DNA from 3 places in the Rufibacter sp. JT20002 genome. Region 2 is predicted to be linked to each of the others. Evidence: riboswitches for the same ligand, from Rfam matches in the RefSeq annotation. Region 2 holds a riboswitch; each other region holds the start of a gene.
The links. Region 2 has a riboswitch for S-adenosylmethionine ahead of ACW9SV_RS19015 (O-acetylhomoserine aminocarboxypropyltransferase/cysteine synthase family protein). Riboswitches for the same ligand answer to the same signal wherever they lie in the genome.

Region 1: another riboswitch for S-adenosylmethionine. It lies ahead of ACW9SV_RS20830 (SusC/RagA family TonB-linked outer membrane protein); the one in region 2 lies ahead of ACW9SV_RS19015 (O-acetylhomoserine aminocarboxypropyltransferase/cysteine synthase family protein).
Region 3: another riboswitch for S-adenosylmethionine. It lies ahead of ACW9SV_RS20820 (M14 family metallopeptidase); the one in region 2 lies ahead of ACW9SV_RS19015 (O-acetylhomoserine aminocarboxypropyltransferase/cysteine synthase family protein).

The regions. Positions count from the first base shown of each region.
Region 1 is NZ_JBSZJY010000005.1:331,926-339,239, reverse strand. Features, by position in the region: gene ACW9SV_RS20865 (hypothetical protein) at 1-93, shown strand, start outside; gene ACW9SV_RS20860 (hypothetical protein) at 369-662, shown strand; gene ACW9SV_RS20855 (isoaspartyl peptidase/L-asparaginase family protein) at 811-1,764, opposite strand; gene ACW9SV_RS20850 (isoaspartyl peptidase/L-asparaginase family protein) at 2,122-3,060, opposite strand; gene ACW9SV_RS20845 (STAS domain-containing protein) at 3,634-3,978, shown strand; gene ACW9SV_RS20840 (hypothetical protein) at 4,083-4,415, shown strand; gene ACW9SV_RS20835 (phospholipase D-like domain-containing protein) at 4,440-4,922, opposite strand; SAM riboswitch class I at 5,587-5,691, shown strand; gene ACW9SV_RS20830 (SusC/RagA family TonB-linked outer membrane protein) at 6,171-7,314, shown strand, end outside.
Region 2 is NZ_JBSZJY010000004.1:522,222-529,535, reverse strand. Features, by position in the region: gene ACW9SV_RS19025 (homoserine dehydrogenase) at 1-372, opposite strand, end outside; gene ACW9SV_RS19020 (homoserine O-acetyltransferase family protein) at 351-1,406, opposite strand; gene ACW9SV_RS19015 (O-acetylhomoserine aminocarboxypropyltransferase/cysteine synthase family protein) at 1,412-2,749, opposite strand; SAM riboswitch class I at 3,031-3,145, opposite strand; gene ACW9SV_RS19010 (phosphoribosylaminoimidazolesuccinocarboxamide synthase) at 3,348-4,283, shown strand; gene ACW9SV_RS19005 (STAS domain-containing protein) at 4,352-4,729, shown strand; gene ACW9SV_RS19000 (ribonuclease Z) at 4,749-5,666, shown strand; gene ACW9SV_RS18995 (queuosine precursor transporter) at 6,198-6,995, shown strand; gene ACW9SV_RS18990 (alpha/beta fold hydrolase) at 7,025-7,314, shown strand, end outside.
Region 3 is NZ_JBSZJY010000005.1:321,761-329,074, reverse strand. Features, by position in the region: gene ACW9SV_RS20825 (RagB/SusD family nutrient uptake outer membrane protein) at 1-352, shown strand, start outside; gene ACW9SV_RS20820 (M14 family metallopeptidase) at 1,042-3,645, opposite strand; SAM riboswitch class I at 4,033-4,138, opposite strand; gene ACW9SV_RS20815 (hypothetical protein) at 4,587-5,255, shown strand; gene ACW9SV_RS20810 (peptide MFS transporter) at 5,534-7,027, shown strand; gene ACW9SV_RS20805 (DinB family protein) at 7,133-7,314, shown strand, end outside.

The DNA.
Region 1 (7,314 bases), on a different contig from region 2:
GTAGACAAGGCCATTGATTACGGGATAAAGGGCATCATGGTCACCACCTTCAAGGGAAAAGCCGCTGCTGAGGAATGGCTCTGTGCCATGTAGTTCACTTTCAACTCACCCCTTTACACCAAGGCTAGTCTTCTTTCTTGGCACCGTTTGTGACCAAAGGGGCTTTTAGCCCCTTTTCTTTTATACGCCTTTAACTAGTAAATCCCGCGCTAAACCTGTTTTGGCCCCCTCTTGTTTTGGGAAGAAAACGATTTTAAGGCTGGTTTCCAAAAAATACCGTATTTACTCTATCTAAATGTGCGTATTACTACAACCTGCTAAGGCGGTATTCGTTAACAGGTAGATACATCAGGAAAAGGAGAGAAGGTATGATAGTAGAAGAGAGAATCTTGAAAACCGTATTGAATTTAGTCAAAGGAGACCCGTCGCCGGTTCATTTGCCGGTTTCCCCCGCCAAGATGAGCCAAGCCACCGATTTGCCGTTAGAGCAAGTGGAAGCCTGCTGCAAAGCCCTGGAAAGGCACGGATACCTGACCAGCACCAAGGGAATTACGGAACCGATGTATTACATCACCAAAACCGGCTTACACGAAGCCCAGCACCCTACCCAACCCCTGTATATCTATTCATCCTCCAGTTCACAGGCCCAAAGGAGAGCTTAAGCGTCCTGCAAGGTTTGGAAAAACATTCTGAAACTCCCGTTTGAGGCTTGTTTTAAAGAAAACAGCCCGCAAACAGGAGTTTTGTATTTTCAGGGAAGAAGACCGCACTGAGATTGGTTTGCTTTCTCTAACCTCTTTCCCCGGAAGCTTATTCAATAATCACATGGTCAACATGCACCTGCGGGGCGTTATCTGAGCTTAGGCTGGCCCAAAACATGCCCTGCGTGCTGAAAGTGATGCCAGGATCTCCCTGGGCATCCAACGCGATGACTCCGCCCTGTCCGCCGGCCTTTCCAACTTTGCGGTGAATGACTTCCTCCACTGCCTCTTTCACTGATAACCCCTTGTATTCCATTAACGCAGCAATGTCATGGGCAACGGTGTGCCGCATGAAGAACTCGCCGTGCCCGGTACCCGAAACGGCACAGATGTGGTTGGCAAACGTGCCCGCCCCAATGATGGGTGAATCGCCAACGCGCCCGAACCGTTTGTTCAGCATGCCGCCCGTGGACGTGCCTGCTGCCAGGTTGCCGTTCACATCCAGCGCGACGGCACCTACCGTTCCTAATTTGGTGGAGGAAAGAAGTTGGCCTTGGGTTTCGGCTTCCTTGATTTTACGGATCTGCGCCCGGCGCTCTTCAATCTCAAAGTAGGTTGGGTCTACCCGTTCCAAACCCACGGTAGCCGCGAACGCCTCGGCCCCGGAGCCTACCATCATCACATGCTCCGACTTCTCCATCACCTTGCGTGCCGCCAAGATGGGGTTTTTAATGGTGCGCACGCCTGCCACTGCACCGGCCAGAAACGCCGCGCCGTCCATAATGGAGGCATCCAGTTCAATGGTTTCGTCATTGGAGAACACAGCCCCATGTGCCGCATTGAACAGGGGGGAGTCTTCCAGAATTCTGATACTGGCTTCCACCGCGTCTACTGCGCTGCCATCTGCCTGCAATACCCCATAACCCGCTTGGGCAGCTTCCAGGAGCTTCGCTTCATAAGCAGTCCTTCTTTCCTGGGGCATAGGTTCTGAGTAAACATCGCCGCAACCGCCGTGTACTATAATGGCAGCTTTGTTGGAAGTAGAGGGAGAGGGATGGGTCATTTCTTAGGAGTGGTATGTAGTTTCAGAAGGGCAAGTTACGTCTTTGTAGCAGCTTTTCAGTAGTGAAGCAAGGTAGCAAGGTTCTCCAAGCGTTTCTGCCCTCAAGGTAAAAACCTTCCCACGCATTCCGTCCCCCTTTGAAGGGGGGTAGGGGGATGACAAAGCGGTTGGAAGCTCAAGGCTGCTTCTGCTACCCTGCGGTAGAGGTACGCGGAATGTTAAATCGGGCAACCACAAGGGATTGCCCCTACTATTAATTTGCTGAGTAATCCTTCATTTCCCTAAAAGCAATTTGAGCCTGCTTTTTGAAAAACAGGCTCAAATTGGGGAATGCTTGATGATTTCTCTAAAAGAAGTCTAATCCTCTTTTTCCCATTCGCCATTATCGTCGCGCCAGATGGCCAGGTAGGTAGGGTCGTTGTTTTTCTTGCAGGCCCTGAACATGAGGCTAGTCTCAAAGCTGAATTCCACGTTGCCCTTAGGGTCTATGGCGATGAAGTTGCGGTCGCCCTCAATGCGGTCTTTGTACACCTCCATGGCTTCTTTAGCGGCCTCTTTAAGCGGAAGGCCTTTGTACTTCATAAGGGCGTAAACCTCATGCGCCACGTTGGCCCGCATAATGCCCTCGCCGTCACCGGTGCAGGACACGGCTACCACCTCATTGTTCGCGTAGGTGCCAGACCCGATAATAGGAGAGTCACCCACCCGGCCCGGGTACTGGTTTTCAAGGCCGCCCGTAGAGGTAGCAGCGGCCAGGTTGCCGTGTATGTCCAGGGCCACCGCCCCAACGGTGTCTTTCTGAAGCTCTTCTTTTTCTTTTTTCTTCGCCTTCTTCAGTGACTTGATCTTTTCCTCGGTTTTAAAATAGTCATCCCCTCGCATCTCCAGTTCCAGTTCCCGGGCGAACTTTTCAGCGCCATCACCAGTGAGCAAGACATGGGGAGATTTCTGCATGATGGTTTTGGCTAGGGTAATGGGGTGTTTCACATGCTTCACTCCAGATACTGCCCCGGCCTGCATGGTTTTGCCGTCCATAATGGAGGCATCAAACTCATTGCTTTCGTCTTTGGCAAGGCTTCCGCCCCGTCCGGCGTTGAAAAGTTGGTTGTTTTCCATGCTCCTCACGGCGGCTTCTACGGCGTCAAGGGCACTTCCTCCGGCTTCCAGTACATGCCATCCAGCCATCAGGGCGTTGTCCAACCCCTGTCTGTAAGCCGCCTCTTTCGCCTCGCCTAGCTCTTCCCGGCTTTGGTTTTCAGCGCCGCCATGTATCGCAATCACCCAATTTTTCTCCATAGTAGTGTGTCTTTTCGTCTGTAGTGTCTTTTGGGAACCTCCAGGACTTGGTGCCTGGGCCGCTTAGATGTACGGGCAGGCTATGGTGCGGTTTATTTAATTTATACTGAAAAGAAGGCAGAACTTCTACGGATGCTTTGACGCAGCTCCCTTTTGCGGTACAAGGGCTAAGAGGAAAGAAAAACTCCTATTTCTGCTACGTAGGCCTTCTGAGTTAGATTAAAAGAGGAAGGCTTATACAAAATTCCGTGTTTATGCAATCTAATTGCCGTGTTTTTCCCGGCACTTTTCAGGGGTAAGAAAGCGTATGCTTACTACACACGACTATCTCTTAGGAGCGTGTGCACCGGTTCTGGTGCAGGACGGCCTGGTCCAATCTAGTTAGAAGCCTATGATTTTACATCCCAAGTTCAGAAAAACGTGGTTAAAGCAGAACGGATCTGGCAAAACCTGGACCTGCCGCAAGGATTGGCTTTCCTATTTATTGAACAAAGGAAAAAGGGTAAGTGAGGATTGGGCACTTGGTTCTGTCCCGGGAAAAGGCAAAGCAGTATTCGTTTTTAGGTAAGTTTTATGCAGAATATCATTACAGAGAAAGTAGGCAGTAAAGTTATACTGTTGTTGCAGAAAGATCTGGATGCCTCTGACCAGAGGCTCACGCGCCGGTTGCAGAGCTTACGGCAGCCTGTGCAGGAGCTTAGTGTCTGGGTAGACTGCGCCAGCCTTGAGTGTATCAAAACCTATGGGTTCTGTCATTTTGTAAACCAGTTGCTGGTTCTCAAGAACTATAATGCCACCATTACCCTCATGAACCTGGGTGAGCCGCACCGGCGTTTGTTACAGGTATTGGGGATGGATGCTCTGTTTACGACGGTTCCTTCCCTGGAAGAAGCCTACCATCAAATGCAGGCGTCTTAGCACTACTTGCCCTTTAATGTGAAGGAGGGCCCTCAAACAAACTATTCCTTTAGTCACCCGTGACTTTTACAAACCAAAGCCAGAAGTTGGAGCAAAGAGGCAGCATGAGGCTGGAACAATTTACCGATGTACAAGAGGCGCTGGCCTTTTTAAACCAGCAGGGATTTACCCATTCTTTTACCTGCAGCCCCCAAGGGTGGCAATGTAAGGAAACAAACAACATCTTCTCGCCAGACGCTCTCCGGGTAGAGGCTTGCCAGCGGTTCAGCCAGTGTGGGGGAGTCCAGCAGGTCTCAGTGCTTTACGCGGTCTCTGCGCCAGACGGTACCAAAGGCATCATCCTGGACAACTGCGAAACGTACGGCAACTCCCTCTTTGGCGAGTACCTCGTGCGCATGAAACTCCATACCCTCCAGTCCAATGAAAACCCAACCTAAGGAAGCTGCCGCCTGAGGTGTTCTTTATCTAAACGCTTCCATCTCGGACCAAAGCCGGTTAAACTCCCGGGCGTAGCTGGAAACCACCTGAGGGTCTGACGTAACCAGTACGTTTTCATGGTTGTACAGGGCGGCACTGCGGGTCCAGTTATAGGAGCCGGTGAGCACCTGGCTTTGATCCACAATGGCAAACTTGTGGTGCATGTGGTTAGGCGTTTGGTCTACTTTCACCTTTATGCCCGCCTGCGCTAATTGCCGGATGTCTGAGCCTTTGTCAAACAGTTTCTCGTTATCGGTGAGTAGCTGAATCTTGATCCCTTTTTTATGGGCTGCCAGTATAGCGTTGGTGATGCGGTCATCTGAGATGGTAAACACACAAATCTGCAAGCTGGATCTAGCCGACCCAAGGCTTTGGATGATGGCCTGCAGGCAGGCATCGCCAGGACTGAAATAGGCAGCACTTTTACTTGCTGGGGCACTCTTGAACAAGGATAAAATAGATTTCAACGCTGAAAGGGTGTTAGTGAAAGTGGGGTAAGATACAAACTAACCACATATAGGGATGCAAACCGCTTCCCAAAGCCTAAGTTACACCCGTTTTCACCCTTTTTTCAAAATGTAGCCCTGAAACAGAAAACCCATAGTAATGCTCCCAAAAAGGCAGGCTTACCCTCCTCCATTTTTAAAGCATTGTCTATAGGTATATTTTTCCAAACAAGGACACGCATATCGTCCCCCTTTGAAGGGGGTAGGGGGATGACAACTCATGCTGATTGACTACACATGCTGATCACACGCATTCACGATCTGTGGGGACAATCCCTTGTGGTTGCCCATGCACTTAGCAGAAGTTGGACGGTTCTTCAAGCCAATTGGTCATCCCCCTACCCCCTTCAAAGGGGGACGGAATGCGTGCTACTCTTAGAGTGGAGGTGGGCAACAGCCAAAGACTTATCATTTTCAGAATTCTCTTCCACAATGGACCTTCCAGCAGGTGATTGATTCAAAGAGTTGATTTGAATTATAAGCAGGAGAATCGCTTATTTATTTCTGCAGTGTTGGATTATTTGTATTTAGTCCAAGTGTTAAGGAAAACTTGGAAAAATTATTTTCTACAAAAAGGTTGTATTTGTAGAAAATGCACCCTTACCTTTAGGGCATCTTTATTGGAGATTTATAAAGAAGAGGCGAGAGAGCAGGCTCCAAGACCCTCTAGCAACCTTCGGCCCAGCCGAAAAGGTGCTAACACCTGCCCAATTTTTGGGAACTATAAATGAATGACCATGCAACCACAAATTTTGCAACCTCGCTTGACCCTTAACAGCCATCCTGCCTCCCGGCAGTTCCTGCACATGCAGGCTTGTTGTTGCTGTTAAAGCTGGCGCCACCTCCTTCTTTTCTGGCGTACCCTATTTCACCCTTCGGTGAGGCACGCCTATGTATTCCTGTTTCTTAACACAATTACCCCTATGAACCATTCTTTACCATCTTCTTCCCCGGAAGACCATGCTCCCCTTAGAGCATCCTTTCTGCCTTCTACTGCTGCTCTGGCCCTGAGCACCATGCCCCTCTGCGCCCGAATGTGTTGTTGTTAGACACTGTTTCGTTGCACTAATCCCATAGCAACTTTTCTGTTTTAAAAATCACCGGTGTCGTCCTGATGCCGGATAGGAATTGTCTTGTCTTTATAATTTTATAAAAATGAAAACTCATACAAGTAGTACTCTAAAAAGTCTAGTAAGTCTAGGAGTATTATTGGCAATATTGCTGGCGCATGCCGCGTATGCCCAAGTCCAGACCGTAAGTGGGCAAGTGACCGGCACCAAGGGCAGTGAAGCCCTGGCCGGCGTGAGCGTAGTCCTGAAAGGCACTACCAGCGGCACCTTCACCAACGCCGAGGGGCGTTATTCCATTCCGGCCAGAACCGGCCAGACTCTGGTGTTTTCCAGCATCGGGTACACGTCTGCAGAGGCCGTGGTGAATGGAACCACCGTGAACGTGAGCTTGAAAGAAGACACCAAAAGCCTGGAAGAAATTGTGGTAGTGGGGTACGGAACGCAGTCGCAACGGGCGGTTTCCAGCTCGGTGAGCACCGTGAACGTGGACGACCTCCGCGGATTACCAGTTTCTTCCCCGGACCAACTGATTCAAGGGAAAGCCGCCGGGGTGCAGATTTCCTCAGCCAGCGGTGCGCCGGGTGGCGGTATCAGCGTAAGTGTGCGGGGAGCGACTTCCATTAATGCCAGCAACTCTCCTTTATATGTGATTGATGGCGTGTTCATCAACAACCAATCATTGAGCAACCTGGGGCTGGGCGGACAAACCTTTAACCCGCTCGCTGATTTGAACCCTGCCGATATAGAAAGCATTCAGGTCTTGAAAGATGCCAACGCCACAGCTATTTATGGGTCAAGAGGAGCGAACGGCGTGGTACTCATTACTACTAAGCGTGGTAAGCTGAATGCAGGTTCCAAAATCAGTTTCCAGACCTATTTTGGCTGGGCGAAGGCGCCTAAGCTCTTTGAAACCGTAAATGCCCAGCAGGAAGCCGAACTCATCAACGAGGCGTTCCTGAACGATGGTGGGGCTTTCGCTTCCCGTCCGTTCCGTCCCAAAGTCGAGGGTGGCCGCGGCTTACCCGAGGAACAGACCACGTATTCCCGTATTCCGGATGTGTTCCAGACGGCCAAAACCCAGAGCTATGACTTGTCGGCTTCGGGTGGGTCAGACAAAAGCCGGTACTTCATTGGCGGTAGCTATTTCTCGCAAGAGGGGATTGTGAAACCGGCCCAGTTCGAGCGTTTCAGCGGGCGGTTCAACTTTGACCATAACCTGAGTGAGAAACTGACGGTGGGCATCAGCGCCTCGGGGGCGTACAGCCACCGCAACGTGAGCCGCA
Region 2 (7,314 bases):
TGCCTCATACAAGAGAACGCCGCCAAACTTGTTTTGTAGGTCCAAAAGCTCGGGTAAGTGGTAAGCCACCAATTTTTTATTGGCAGTTACTACTTTTTTACCGCGCCTCAGGGCTTCAGAAACAATGGTGTAGGCTTCATTGGCGTCACTAATAGCTTCCACCAGAATATCCAGGCTTTCGTCCTGAAGCACTTGATGAAAATCATACGTAAAGCTCTCTGAAGGCAAGGGCCGAAGCTTTTTAGGGTCTTTGACACAGATGCGCTCTACCTTATAAGGAAGCGACTCTTCGCGGGAGAGAAGGTCATACAAGCCCTGCCCTACGCAGCCAAACCCAAACAAACCTATTTTTAGAAGACGGTGGGAATCCATGTTTTTCTTTGTTGTTTTTTCTGTAAAAAAGTATCCAAAAGATGGCTTAATTGAGCCGTCTCCAATAAGAAGCCGTCGTGACCGGCCTCAGAATGTATTATCTGGAAGGTAGCATTAGGAATGTATCTGGCTACAAACTTTTGCTCATTCACCGGGAATAGTTGATCGCTGTCCACCCCAATCACCAGAGTCTCGGCCTGTACATGGCGCAATGCCTCCTGTAGGCTCCCCCGGTTACGACCTACGTGGTGACTGTCCATCATCTTGGTCAGTTGCCAGTAAGAAAAAGCATTGAACCGTTTGGCTAGCTTCTCTCCCTGGTATTGTTGATAGCTGGCGGCCCGGTACGTTTTTTTCAGGTCTGAGGAGTTCTCTTTCTGCGCTTGGTTGTACGAGTTATAAGTACGGTAAGACAGCAACGCAATGGAACGGGCCGTTTTCATTCCGTTCAATCCTGCATCATCCGTGGCCAATTGCCAGGTGACATCCTGTTCTATGGCCATGCGCTGACTTTCGTTTAAGGCAATGGCCCATGGAGTTTGCCGGGCATTGGCAGCAATCTGCACCAGCCGGCGGGTAACGTATGGGTACTCCACCGCCCACGCCAATGCCTGCTGTCCGCCAATAGAACCTCCAATGAGAACATTGATTTGCTCTATACCCAAGTGCTCCCGAAGGGCATCAAACGCCCGTACCACATCCAGGTTGGTTAACGTTGGGAAAGCATGGTAATAAGGTTTACCGGTATCTGGGTTTAAACTCAAAGGTCCGGTAGATCCGTAGCAACTGCCCGGCGTATTGGCGCAGACAATAAAATGCTTGGCAGGGTCAAAGGTCTTGCCTTCACCAAACAGGTCGCCCCACCAATCTTTTACAAAAGCGTTTCCGGAAAAGGCGTGGCAAACCCACACTACGTTGCTTTTATCTTCATTCAGGGTGCCCCAGGTAGTATAAAAGAGTTGGAAGCCGGGCAAAGATTGCCCAGACTCCAGCGTAAATTCATCTGTAAATTCAAAAACGCGTCCTTTCAACATGGCTTCTACTCACTTACTGCGGCCTTCAACTTCGGTTCCTGTACTCTCACTTTGGCAAACGCCTGTTCAAAATCTGCTTTGATGTCCTCTAGGTGCTCAATACCCGCAGACACCCGCAGTAGCGTGGGGTTTACCCCTGCTGACAACTGCTCTTCTTCATTCAATTGTTGGTGCGTGGTAGAGGCTGGGTGAATGATCAGGGTTTTGGCATCGCCTACGTTTGCCAGATGGCTCACCAATTCTAGACTGTTAACAAAAACCTCGGCCTCTTCTTTGCCCCCTTTCAAGTTGAAGCTTAACACTCCACCGAAGCCGCGTTTCAGGTACTTTTTCGCCAAAGTATGGTAAGGACTGGAGGCAAGGCCCGGATAATTCACACTCTCCACTAAAGGATGCTGCTCCAGCCACTGCGCCAAAGCCAAGGCATTCTCAACCGTGCGGTCTACCCGTAGCGACAAGGTTTCCAAGCCCTGGATTAATTGAAAGGAGTTGAACGGGCTTAAGGCCGGCCCAAAATCACGAAGACCCTCTACCCTGGCCCTAATAGCAAAGGCAATGTTCCCGAAGGGTCCATCAGCCCCGAATACTTCCCAGAAGTTCAGGCCGTGGTATCCTTCTGAAGGCTCACTGAACTGCGGGAACTTTCCATTACCCCAGTTGAAGTTTCCGCCATCTACAATCACGCCGCCCACGCTGGTCCCGTGCCCGCCAATCCATTTGGTGGCAGAGGCCACCACTACGTTGGCTCCGTGCTCTAATGGTCGGAACAAATATCCGCCCGCCCCAAAGGTATTGTCTACCACCAACGGAATCTGATGCCCCGCCGCTACCGCCGCAATGGATTCAAAGTCTGGAATGTTGAAACGGGGGTTGCCAATAGTCTCCAGATAAAGGGCTTTCGTGTTTTCGTCAATAAGGGCCGCATACGTGGCTGGTTCATCATTCTTAGCAAATCTTACTTCAATGCCCAAGCGCTTGAAAGCTACCTTAAACTGGTTGTAAGAGCCACCATACAGGTTGCTGGAGGCCACGAAATTGTCACCTGCCTGCAGGATATTATTTAAGGCAATGAATTGAGCCGCTTGCCCTGAACCAACGGCAACGGCGGCCACGCCCCCTTCCAAAGCGGCAATGCGTTTCTCAAACACATCGGTGGTGGGGTTCATGATGCGGGTGTAGATATTCCCGAATTGTTTTAGCGCAAACAGGTTAGCCCCATGCTCTGCGTTCTCAAAAACATAGGAAGTAGTTTGGTAGATAGGCACCGCCCGTGAACGAGTGGTAGCATCTATTTCTTGGCCAGCGTGTAGCTGAAGGGTTTCAAAACGATAAGAATTAGACATGATTATAGCCGGTTACAATTGAAAAATTGAACAAATTCAAGAGCCAGAAAACTAACAGACAACAGGTTCCCTCCTGCCGCTGTGCGTCAGGCCCCTAAAGAAAATTTAAATTACTTTAGATGAGGGGATTAGCGACAACAGCAACAAATATCCATCATGGACATAGTGCACATTCGCGTAATAGAGGAGATAATAATAGGTGTGTTACCTTTTGCCGCCATGGTCAGGTGCGGCGCTGCATTGTTAGAAGTGGCGTTGATTTGCTTTTCCATCTTCGTATCAATTTATATTCCCCAAGTGGCAATATGTCCCCTGGGATCAGGACTTAGCACCTTACACGGCTGGTAGGTTGCTAGAGCTTCATTGAGCCTGTCTCTCCGCTCTTCTTTATAAATCAACTACCGGAATAATTGACTTGATGCTGCAAATCTATTAACGAAATCTTTAAACCCAAATAAAATTGAAAATATTTTGCAATTTATTTTCAAAAACCAACAAATGTTAGTAAATGTAGGCCACGGCCTTCCTAAGGGTTTGGGAGAAATATACTTGTCCCGTCTGTAACCTTTCCTAACTTTGCCGCCGTTAGTCATCTGCCATGCAAGCGTTAAAAGAAACCAACTTCCACTTTCCAGAACAAACCGGCTTTTACCGGGGCAAGGTTCGGGATGTTTATTATTTCAAAGACAAACTGGCCTTGGTGGCCACTGATCGGATCTCTGCCTTTGACGTGGTGCTGCCGCGGGCCATCCCCTTTAAAGGACAGGTACTGAACCAAATTGCAGCCACCTTTTTAGAAGCAACGGCCAATGTAGTGCCTAACTGGGTTCTGAGCCAACCGGCTCCTAACGTCACGATTGGTCGCCAATGCGAGACGTTCAAAGTGGAAATGGTTATCAGAGGATATTTAGCGGGCCATGCCTGGCGTGAATACAGTGCCGGTAAGCGTACCTTGTGTGGCGTGTCCCTGCCGGAGGGGCTGCGGGAAAATGACCCGTTTCCTGAACCAATTATCACCCCTACGACCAAAGCCGCCGAGGGCCACGATGAAGACATCTCCAGAGAGGAAATCCTGAAACAGGGTATCGTTTCTGAGCAGGATTACGTTCAACTGGAGGCGTACACCAGAGCCCTATTCCAACGCGGAACTGAACTGGCCGCCGAGCGCGGACTTATCCTGGTGGATACCAAATATGAGTTTGGGAAAGCAGATGGCATCATTTATTTGATAGATGAAATACACACCCCTGATTCTTCAAGATTCTTTTACTCAGAAGGTTATCAGGAACGCCAGGAAAACGGTCAGCCACAGCGACAACTTTCAAAGGAGTTTGTACGTCAATGGCTGATTGAGAATGGCTTTCAGGGAAAAGAAGGTCAACAAGTGCCCGAAATGTCTGATGCAAAAGTAACTGAGATTTCACAGCGCTACATAGAATTGTATGAACAGTTGTTAGGCATAAAGTTTGTTCCCCAAGACTATGCCAGCCAGCCACATACGCTCCAAGAGAGCATTGCGGCCAACATTTTTTAACTTACTTTGTTAAAGATATTCCACCAAAAATTGGTAGATTCGCACTCTAAACCTTTTTGCTGTTACTTATGAAGTACACAATTGATAAAAAAGAGAATTACACCATCATCACCATAGATGAAAAAAAACTAGACACCACGATCGCACCTGATTTGAAGTCTGAGTTTGTGAAGTTGAATGCAGAAGGTATTACTAACCTGATCCTGGATCTTACCAACGTAAAATATACTGATTCTTCCGGACTATCCTCTATCCTGATTGCAAACCGTCTTTGCAATTCTTCCGGGGGGGTTCTTATCCTTACTGGCTTGCAAGAGCACGTAACCAAGCTGATCACGATCTCTAAACTGGAGTCTGTATTGAACATTCTTCCAACCGTTGAAGAAGGCATTGACCGCGTTTTCCTGCACGAGATTGAAAGCGATCTAACCAAAAAAGAAGAATAGATATTAAGCGGGCTGCAGTTTGGACTTTGAGCTAAAAATTCTTGGGAGCTCTTCTGCCACCCCGTCTTTTGATAGAAATCATACCGCCCAACTACTCACGGTTGGCAATCAGATTAACCTGATTGATTGCGGCGAAGGTACACAAATGCAGCTGATGCGATACAAAGTAAAGCATCAGCGCATTTGTAATATCTTTATAAGTCACCTGCACGGTGACCATTACTTTGGTCTGGCGGGCCTGCTTTCTACCATGCACCTGCAGCAGCGCACCGGCCACCTTAATCTATTCGGCCCGAAGGGTTTAGCCGAGATCATCACCCTCCAATTCAAGTACGGTGGCACCCAACTCCCCTACCACATCAATTTTGTGGAAGTGGACACTACCATCTGCAAGAAAATCTACGAAGACAAATACATGACCGTTCACTCGCTGCCCATGCAGCACCGGGTGCCCTGTTGTGGCTATTTGTTTAAAGAAAAACCCAAACCCCGCCATTTACTTAAAGGCAAGCTCCCTTCTTTTTTAACCCCTCCTCAATTGGTAAGGCTTAAATGGGGCGAGGATATCCGAAATGAACAGGGCGAGATTCTGGTGCGCAACCAAGATGTTACCACAGACCCAAAACGAAGCCGCAGCTACGCCTACTGCTCTGACACTAAGTACAAAGAAGACATCTTGCCTTATGTGAAAGGAGTTGACCTCCTGTACCATGAGTCTACCTTTTTGAGCGACATGGAGCACCGGGCCACCCATACCTTTCATAGCACCGCCGCCCAAGCCGCCACTTTAGCGGAGAAAGCCCAAGTTAGGCGACTTCTCATTGGGCATTTTTCGGCTCGATACAAAGATCTCTCTCCTTTGCTAGAAGAAGCGCAGGCCATTTTTCCTAATACGGCTTTGGCTACGGAGGGGAAAACGATAAGTGTGTTGGAGTAGGGATTTTGACTTTGTTGGTTTTTGGGTGCTTTTAATTTGCTGTAGCTGACGTAGCTTCTGTTAGCCTGCTTGTAAAAGCTTTATTGTTTCATTTTTGCTTTGGTGCGCTCAAGGCCGCGAGGCCTCGTCTTCCGGCCTCGCGCTGCTGTTTTAGCCTTGGCCAGTAGGCCTGCCTGCGGCACCAGGTCTATAACAAAGGCGCTCACCCGAAAGACTGGAATTGGGTTCTTTTGCCTGTTACGTTGCATAGCCAAGTAGTTTGTACTTTTACCTTCCCCAGTTCAAGTCTATGGATTGAACCTTCAATTGTCTGTCGGTTTAAATCATTATGGTTAAACCTTTTCCTTTAAAAATTCGATCTTTTGAACATCCCAAGGTAAGCTATCTACCTACTAAAATGATTCTATTATAGAGTAGGAAAGGCATTTAGGAACTGCTTTGGAAAGACTGACCAGAAACCAGAGTTTTTCTCATTATTGCTTATTTCTTGCTTTCCTTCATCTTTACAGGCTCAATCAGCTTTATTTAGAAATGCAGCAAACTTCTTCCACTTCTGTTTCTGGGCTAGGTTTTAGGAAACGGAAGCTATTCATGGTTCTATGCGGTATTTTCCTGACGAATGCGCTGTTGGCTGAGTTGATTGGGGTGAAGATCTTTTCGGGGGAAGGGTTGTTTGATCTGCCGGGGGCGCAGATTCCGGTACTGGGGGCAAAGTTGGACTTCAACCTGACGGCAGGCGTTATCATTTGGCCGGTTGTCTTCGTCACCACCGATATCATCAATGAATATTTCGGGAAGGACGGGGTTAAGCGCATCAGTTATTTAACGGCGGCATTAATTGCTTATGCTTTTCTGGTCATCTTAATTGCCACGGCTTTACCACCGGCGCAGTTTTGGCAGGACATCAATAGCAAGGGGCCCAATGGAACCGCTTTTGACATGAACTTCGCTTTCAATAAAGTTTTTAGTCAGGGGCTGGGCATCATTGTGGGTTCTTTGGTTGCTTTCCTGCTGGGGCAGTTATTAGATGCCCATGTGTTCCATTGGCTGAAACGGTTAACTGGGAATAAAAAAATATGGTTGAGGGCCACGGGTTCTACCTTGGTTTCCCAGTTGGTAGATACGGTAGTTGTGCTGTTCATCGCCTTTTACCTTTTCGGTGATTGGGACCTGAAAACAGTACTTTCCGTCTCTGTGATCAACTATTTGTACAAGTTCACCGTGGCCGTTGTACTGACGCCGGTTCTCTATGTCGCCCATTCAGTGATAGATCGGTACCTGGCCCAGGAGCAGGAGGTTTCTTTGGAGACGTACATTTCCAAAGACTAAGTTAGTTTAAAGCCTCAGGACTACTGCTCATGAATCAACCTCCTTTGTATCTTCTAAGTGGTCTTTGCGCCGATGAACGCCTGTTCCAATTCCTGCAGTTACAGCACCCAAATCCTATAGTCATCCAATGGATTACCCCCGAGCCGCAGGACACCATGGCTTCCTATGCCACGAAATTGATATGGCAAATGGAATTGAACTCGGAGCCTCCTGTATTGGTAGGTTTAAGCTTCGGGGGAATGATGGCGCAGGAGATCGCCAAGCAAATTCCGGTTAAACATGTGATTCTTTTATCAAGTTTAGCCAACACCCAGGAGTT
Region 3 (7,314 bases), on a different contig from region 2:
TGCCTTTCTGCTAAGAATCTCCGAGCAGTACCTCATCCGCGCTGAGGCCCGCGTGAAAAAGGCCGCCCCGGATATGGTAGGTGCCCTAGCCGATGTAAACGCTATCCGGGAAAGAGCCCGCATAGAGAAACTGACCTTACTGGATGCTCCCGGGCTGTTGCTGGCTATTGAGCAGGAACGCAAACTGGAACTCGCCTTTGAAGGCCACCGCTGGTTTGACCTCATCCGCACCGGCCGCGCCCAAGCCGTCTTGGGCATCACAGACCCCAACAAGTTCCTGTACCCCATTCCTAATGCAGACATTGTCGCAGACCCTGATTTGGGTACAGAAGACCAGAACCCCGGGTATTGATAGTAATTCTTCCTATGCTTGTGAAAAGGAGTACTGCTCAGCGGTACTCCTTTCTTTTTGTCTGGTGTTTTGGGTCTTGTTTTGAGAAAGAAGGCTTAGAAGGGGATGAGGTTGTTACTTTATTCAATTAGCTGGTATGAGGCTATCGCCTCACTGAAGTTGCAAACTTCAGGTCATTATATGCCCAAGTTGAAAACTTGAACCATGGACAGAGAAATTAAGGTTAGCTCGCATTCCGTCCCCCTTTGAAGGGGGTAGGGGGATGATTTTTCGTGCTTATTATTGCGTTCCTAAACTGTAGGCGCAATCCCTTGTGGTTGTCCTTTGAGTAGGAGAGGACTTTCATCACCACAGTCGCCTCTCTGTAGCTGAAACATAATGGTTCTGCAGACGCCTTGTCATCCCCCTACCCCCTTCAAAGGAGGACGGAATGCGTGTAAAGGAATGCAGATTGCTGTACAATCTTTTGCCATCAAAGCATCAATAAAAAAGCGGCTACCTTTTGGTAGCCGCTTTCATTTTAAATTAGGAACACAAACCAAATTCCTCTTCTGTCATCCTGTAAGGAACTTGTGGGCAAGCTACAAAGGCGTTTAGTAAACGCTATTACCGTTCGCTACCAGGTTTCTTCTAGGATGACAAGGTGAGAGGTTATATGAATCCTAGCCTTGTACTAAGGCTGTCAGAATTTATTCCTCTTCCTCCCCCGCAAGCACGCCACCAACGGTTTTGATGATGTTGCCGAAGAAAAGAGCGTTGAAGAACAGGCGGTTGGTGCCGTACCAGCTACCCCGGAAATTGGGGTTGTCGGCGAAAAGGACTAAGGTGCCTTGGCCTTGGTTCTGCGCCAGCAAGGAAGCAGAATTGGCGATTTTCTTCAGGTTGGCTTTGGACACGTAGCCACTTTGCAGCGGATTAGCGGTGTACTGGGCCACCGTTTCATATGAGTTCTTGCTGGGGGCCAGGAACACGCTGCTATTTCGGTACACGCTCAGTTTGCGGGAGGTATAGCCGAAGGCCAGCGGGTGCGTGATGTCCAGGTCGGTCTCGTAAATAGAGCCGCCTACTGATTTGGCGCCTTCCAGTTCGCGGGCATTGATGTAAGCCTGGCGCGTGGTTTTAGCGGAGGTATCAGCGCTTGAGATAAGGCGAGCATTGGCGATTCCTTGTTTGATGGCCCACTCAGAGGCGGTTTTAAAAGTAATCAAAGTGCCGCCCTCGGTCACCCAGCGCTTCAGTTTGTCCACGGTGTTTTTATCCAGGCTGTTGTAGGAGCCGCTCACCAGCACGATGGTGTTGTAGCGGGCCAAAGACAGGCGCGGGAAAGAACTCAGCTCGGCTTTGGTGATAGGCATCTTCAACTGAGAATCCAGCAGGAACCACACTTCACCAGCCTCCGGACCCATCACGCCATTGCCTACCAGCATCAGCGCCTCAGGTTTGCGGATGGTCTGAATGTTGCTGCTGCCGAGGTCAATGCCTTTGGCGCTGAAGCCGCTGTTCACCGAGGCGATGTTAACCTTGCGGTCTGCGGCCACTTTCTGAATGGCTTTGTACAGCGAGTCAGACGAGATTTTTTGCGAGGCAACGGGGATGGTGATGGCCCCGGGCAGGTAGTCTTTGGCGCCTGCTGTGGTATTGGCTGTGAATGGCTTCAAGGCGGTTTGGGCAGTCACCCCTAGCGATTGCAGTTGGTATAAGGCGCCCGCGGTATTGTAATCGGTCCAGTCCAGGAGGTAGGCGTAGTTGCTTTTAGGGGGTGCAGTAGCGGTGAGAGCGGGGAGGGTGGCTACACGGTTTCCGCGGTTCACAGCTTTGGAAGCGCCCACGTGCGGCAAGCCATAGGCCAGGGCCAGCGTCCAAGTGGAGGCATCGTAGAAAACGCTATCGGGGAGATTAGTGTTCTTTGCGAAGATGGATTCCACCAGGCGGTACTGCGGTTGCTCGGTGGGCACTACATAGGATTTTCCCTTCTCAAAGGCGGTGCCGCCGATGGTCTGGTTGCCAGGCAATTCATACACCTCAATTTTGTGGGCCAGCAGCAGCTCGGTGAAGTTGCGCAGGCGGGTGGCATCGTGCTTCTCGCCATACACGTAGGCTTTCACCGGGTTTTTGCGGCCATCGGCTATGCCGGATTTGTAGAACTCGCGCTGGTGTTTCAGGAAAGTCTCACGGTTCTCTACGGCTCCTTTCACGGTAGCCAGACCCGTGCTCAGGTGGTTCCGGATGCCGAAGGCGAAGGTCAGCACGCCGGTGGAGTTCTCCTGGCGGTTGCCGCGGGAGCTGGCCTGCTCGGTGGTGATGCCCACGCCGCCTTGGAAATCGGGGTAAGTGGAGCCGTAGCCGGGGTAGATGTTGTCGTACTGCTCCTTGGTGAAGTACAGCGACCCGATCTCGTCCAGTGCCGCCGCGTGGTACTTGGCGATGATCACGTTCAGGTTGTCATAGGTGCTGCGGGGTACCAGGTAGTTCTCGGAGCCATAGGGTTTGCTGGGCTCAAAGTAGTAGGTGGAGTTGGTGCCCATCTCGTGGAAGTCAATCACCACGTTAGGCAGCCACTCATGGTAGAACTTCAGGCGGTTTTTGCTTTCTACGTGCGCGATGGGCAGCCAATCGCGGTTCAGGTCAAACCAGTAATGGTTGCCCCGGCCGCCGGGCCACACCTCGTTGTGCTCCCAATCGGCAGGATCGGCTACGGAAGGATCGCTCTGGTGCACGTTGATCCAGTTCGCGTGGCGGTCACGGCCATCAGGGTTGTGGGCGGGGTCCAGCAAAATCACCGCTTCTTTCAAGGCACGCTGCGTCTCGGGGTCCTGGTTAGCGGTGTAGTAATAGGCGGTTAGCAGGGAAGCTTCCAAGCTGGAGGCCTCGTTGCCGTGCACACTGTAGCCCAGGTTCACGAACACCGGCGCGTTGGCTAGGTTGGGAAGCGGCTTGGAGACATCGGCTAGCTGCAGGTGCTCTTTCCGGAGGTCCTCCAAACGGGCGTGGTTCTCAGGAGAGGTGATAATGGCCACCACCTGCGGCCGCAGTTCATAGGTAAACCCGATGGTCTGCACTTTTACTTTGTCAGAGAGCCGGTCCAATTCCTTAAGGTAAGCCACCGATTGCTCGTAACGGCTGTGGCGCTCGCCGATGCCGTAGCCCAGGAACTGCTCGGGCGTAGGTATGGCAGCGTCAAAGTTCTTCGTTTTTGGGAAGTAATAGCTGCTTTGCGCCAGGGCCGGAACGATGGTAAGGACCCAGGCAGTCAGGACCAGAAGGGCCCTGTAAGTCTGTAAGGATGATTTCATGGTGTTTTAAAGGTGATTTTCAAAAAATGGGTTAAAAGCGAAAGGGAGAGAAAAGGCGTTTCCGCAACAGCAAAGGGAAAGGAAGCGATAGAGCGCCGCCAAGGTAGAGGAGAGGCAGGCGTGCAAAGAGTTGTCGCAGGCAAACGCCTGTTTCTTTGCCCTTGCCTGCGCAAGTGCTGTGTACATAAGAAATGAAACAGAAATTGAGTCTTAGAAAATAGAGAAGCGCTGCATTAGCGCAGAAGGATAGAACCCCGGGAGCCCGGAAAATCTAAGGAAGCTAACAGCAACAACAAAAGTGCATACAGGCAGTGAAGTAGCCTGAAGAAGTAGGTGATGAAAGAAGGTTGATGTTGGAAAGATTGCTGCTGCTGATCATGGTCTGAAAACTTATATTTCCCATTTGGCTGGGCAGGAGTTAGCACCTTTTTAACATGGTTAACGGTTGCTAGAGGTTCTCAGAGCCTGCTCTCTCCCCTCTTCGGTATAATTTCAAGGGCTAAGGTAGAAAGCAAGTGGGTATATAGCAAAAGAAATATAGATTATTTAAGGCAGATCACTTGGGCAATGTACACTTTGCGTCTGACAGCTCAGAAAGGAAGTAGCTTCAGGGTTGGCTTTCCTTTGGTATCAAAGCGCCAGAGCTCCGCTCTGGTTAGTATCTCTTCAAACAAATTTTAGGTAATTTCCAGAAAGGAGCTTGTAATCACTCTCGTTCAGTGTGTTTTAAGCCAGGAAATGAAGAAGTGGCGGGTAAATAGATGAATTCTCGATGAAATTAGCCTATTCCTGAAATAAACAGTCAAAATGCGTGAAACGTATAAATCTAAGGAGTAGAACTTCGTTACTTAGCAGAAAGTCTAGTTTTTTGTCTGAATTAGTGGGAGGAAATCACTAATTTTAACCTTACCCGAACATTTTTTGACGCAAATAGTCCCCATATGAAAGCCGTTTTTCTTTCTCTTTTCCTCAGTGTTCTCGTGATGACCTCGGGCATGGCCCAAACTGCTGCTCCTGCAAAAGACCGAACCAGATACAACCTGCAGCAGCAGTTCAGTTCTTTGAAGTTCAGGTCTTCCACCGAGATAAAATACAACCAGCCGCACAAAGTAATAAAGCAGGCCAGTCTGGATGCCTTCTTCCAAAATGTACAGGACACCCTGCGTGCGCGTGAGCAAAGCATTAAGAACGCCGGAAAAGAGACGGCTGTGAAACTGGCGCAAACCCAGAAGGAATTAGCCGATCAAAAACTACAGGTACAGGCCCTGCAAGAGGTAAACGCCCAAAAAGAAAAGCAGATCCAGCAGGGGGCGCATGACGTGGCTAGCCTGTCGGTGCTGGGCATTGACATGGACAAGCAGGTGTACGTGATTATCAGCTTGGTCATTATTTTGGCCTTGGGCGCGGTGGCAGCGGTCTTCGCGTTCATGTACAAAAACAGCAATCGGGTGACCGAAGAGAAAATCAGGGCGTACGATGAACTCACTGAGGAATTCAAAACCCACAAGCAACTGGCCCGCGAAAAAGAAATTAAGCTGAAACGCGAGCAGCAATCAGAAGCCAATAAGGTGGAAGAACTGAAGCAGCAATTGGCTCAGTTCCGGAACTAACCTGCCGGATCCGGGTCGTTTGTTCCTGATCTTCCGGTGAGCGTTTCCGGTGGTATTTTCTGAAAGGCAAGCCCAAACCCATAGCTACCTAAAAAGGCCTCCCTGCTTTCAAAGTAGGGAGGCCTTTTAATTTTGGTTAAGGTGGCGGATCTTGATTTTTAAGCCTCTTTTACGGGAAACGACCTTGAACCAGATTTTCGCCCGTAAGCACTGAATCCCGGCTTTATCTAGTAAATTGTCAGGTCAATTAGGGTTTATAATTTTCTTTACCACCTGATATGGATTTAACCGAACCTAGGGTACCAGAGGCGCCTGCCTCCACGGGGCACCCTAAGCAGCTGTACATGCTATTTTTCACCGAGATGTGGGAACGCTTCTCTTTTTATGGCATGAAGGCCCTCTTGCTGGCCTACATGATCTCTGAACTCAAATTTGATGAACCCAAGGGCTACGCCATTCTGGGATCTTACGCCGCGTTGGTGTACACCATGCCCATGTTTGGCGGCATGATGTCTGACCGCTTTCTGGGCGGGCGAAAGGCGGTGATGTACGGCGGGGTGCTCATGACCATCGGGCATTTAGTTTTGGCCTTGCCGCAGGACTGGAGCTTCTTCTACGGCATGGCCTTCATCATCTGCGGAAACGGTTTCTTTAAACCCAATATCTCCAGCCTGGTGGGCACGTTGTACTCAGACAATGACCCGCGCAAAGACAGTGCTTTTTCCATCTTTTACATGGGCATCAACATTGGCGCGGCCCTGGGCGGACTGCTCTGCGGCTACGTGGGGCAGCAGATAGACTGGCACTATGGTTTCGGGTTGGCCGGTTTGTTTATGATTCTGGGCTTGGTAGTGTTTGCGCTAGGTAAAAAGTCTTTGGGTGACAAAGGGCTTCCGCCTAATCCCGCTCACCTGAAAGCCCCGGTGTTTGCGGGCATCAGCAGAGAGGTGGTAATCTATGGGGCTACGCTGTTGATTATACCAGTGATTGTGGCCCTTTTCCATAACTACGAGGTGATGGACTACATCATGTTCGGGTTAGGCGGACTGGCAGTGGTGTATATTCTGACCTTTGCCTTACGGAACGAGGCCGAAGTCCGCAACAAGTTATTCGCCGCGCTGGTTCTCACTATTTCGTCTTCGTTGTTCTGGGCGTTTTATGAGCAGAATGCCGGGTCGCTCAATCTGTTTGCCATGCGCAACGTGGACATGCACGTGGGTGGGGTAGAACTTCCGGCTTTGGCGGTGAACAATTTCCTTCCACCGGCGTGGGTGATCGCCCTGAGTTTTGTGTTCGCACAGCTTTGGCCTTACTTGAACCGTAAGGGATTAGAGCCTAACACCCCAAGTAAGTTTGGGTTGTCTTTCGTGTTAATGGGCATTGGGTTCTATGTTTTCTACCTGAGCTGCGTTTCCAACGAAGAAACAGGCCTGATTTCTTTGCCGGCTTTCATGGCAGGTTACTTCTTCATCATCTGCGGGGAGCTGTGTATTTCACCTATCGGCCTCTCCATGATTACCAAACTGTCGCCTGCCAAGATTGTGGCCTTGATGATGGGGATCTGGTTTTTCGCCAGCGCCATTGGGGAGTACCTAGCCGGCAAGATTGGGGCCTTGATGAGTGTGCCTGCCGAGGTGGTAGACAACCCAGTGCTTTCGCTTCCTTATTATTCCTCCATCTTAAACCAGATAGGGTTATGGTCAGTTGGAATAGGCGTGGCTTTGCTCTGCCTTGGATTCTTCATCAGAAGATTGATGGGCGAGGTGCGGTAGGCATTTGCCAGCAATAGCCCTATAGAAGAACGGGAGCAGGAGTATTTTCTGCTCCCGTTCTTTTTTCTAACTTACCGAACCTACCACCCAAAACACGAACGAACTATGGAGTTAAACCAAAAACTTTTGCGCCAGTTTGAACAAGAGGCGGCCAACACCCGGAAAATGCTGGAACGCGTGCCCCAGGAGCATTTTGACTGGAAACCACATGCCAAAAGCATGTCGTTGAAACGATTGGCGGGGCATGTGGCCGAGTTGCCGGGGTTGTTCATCGCCACCGTGTTGAA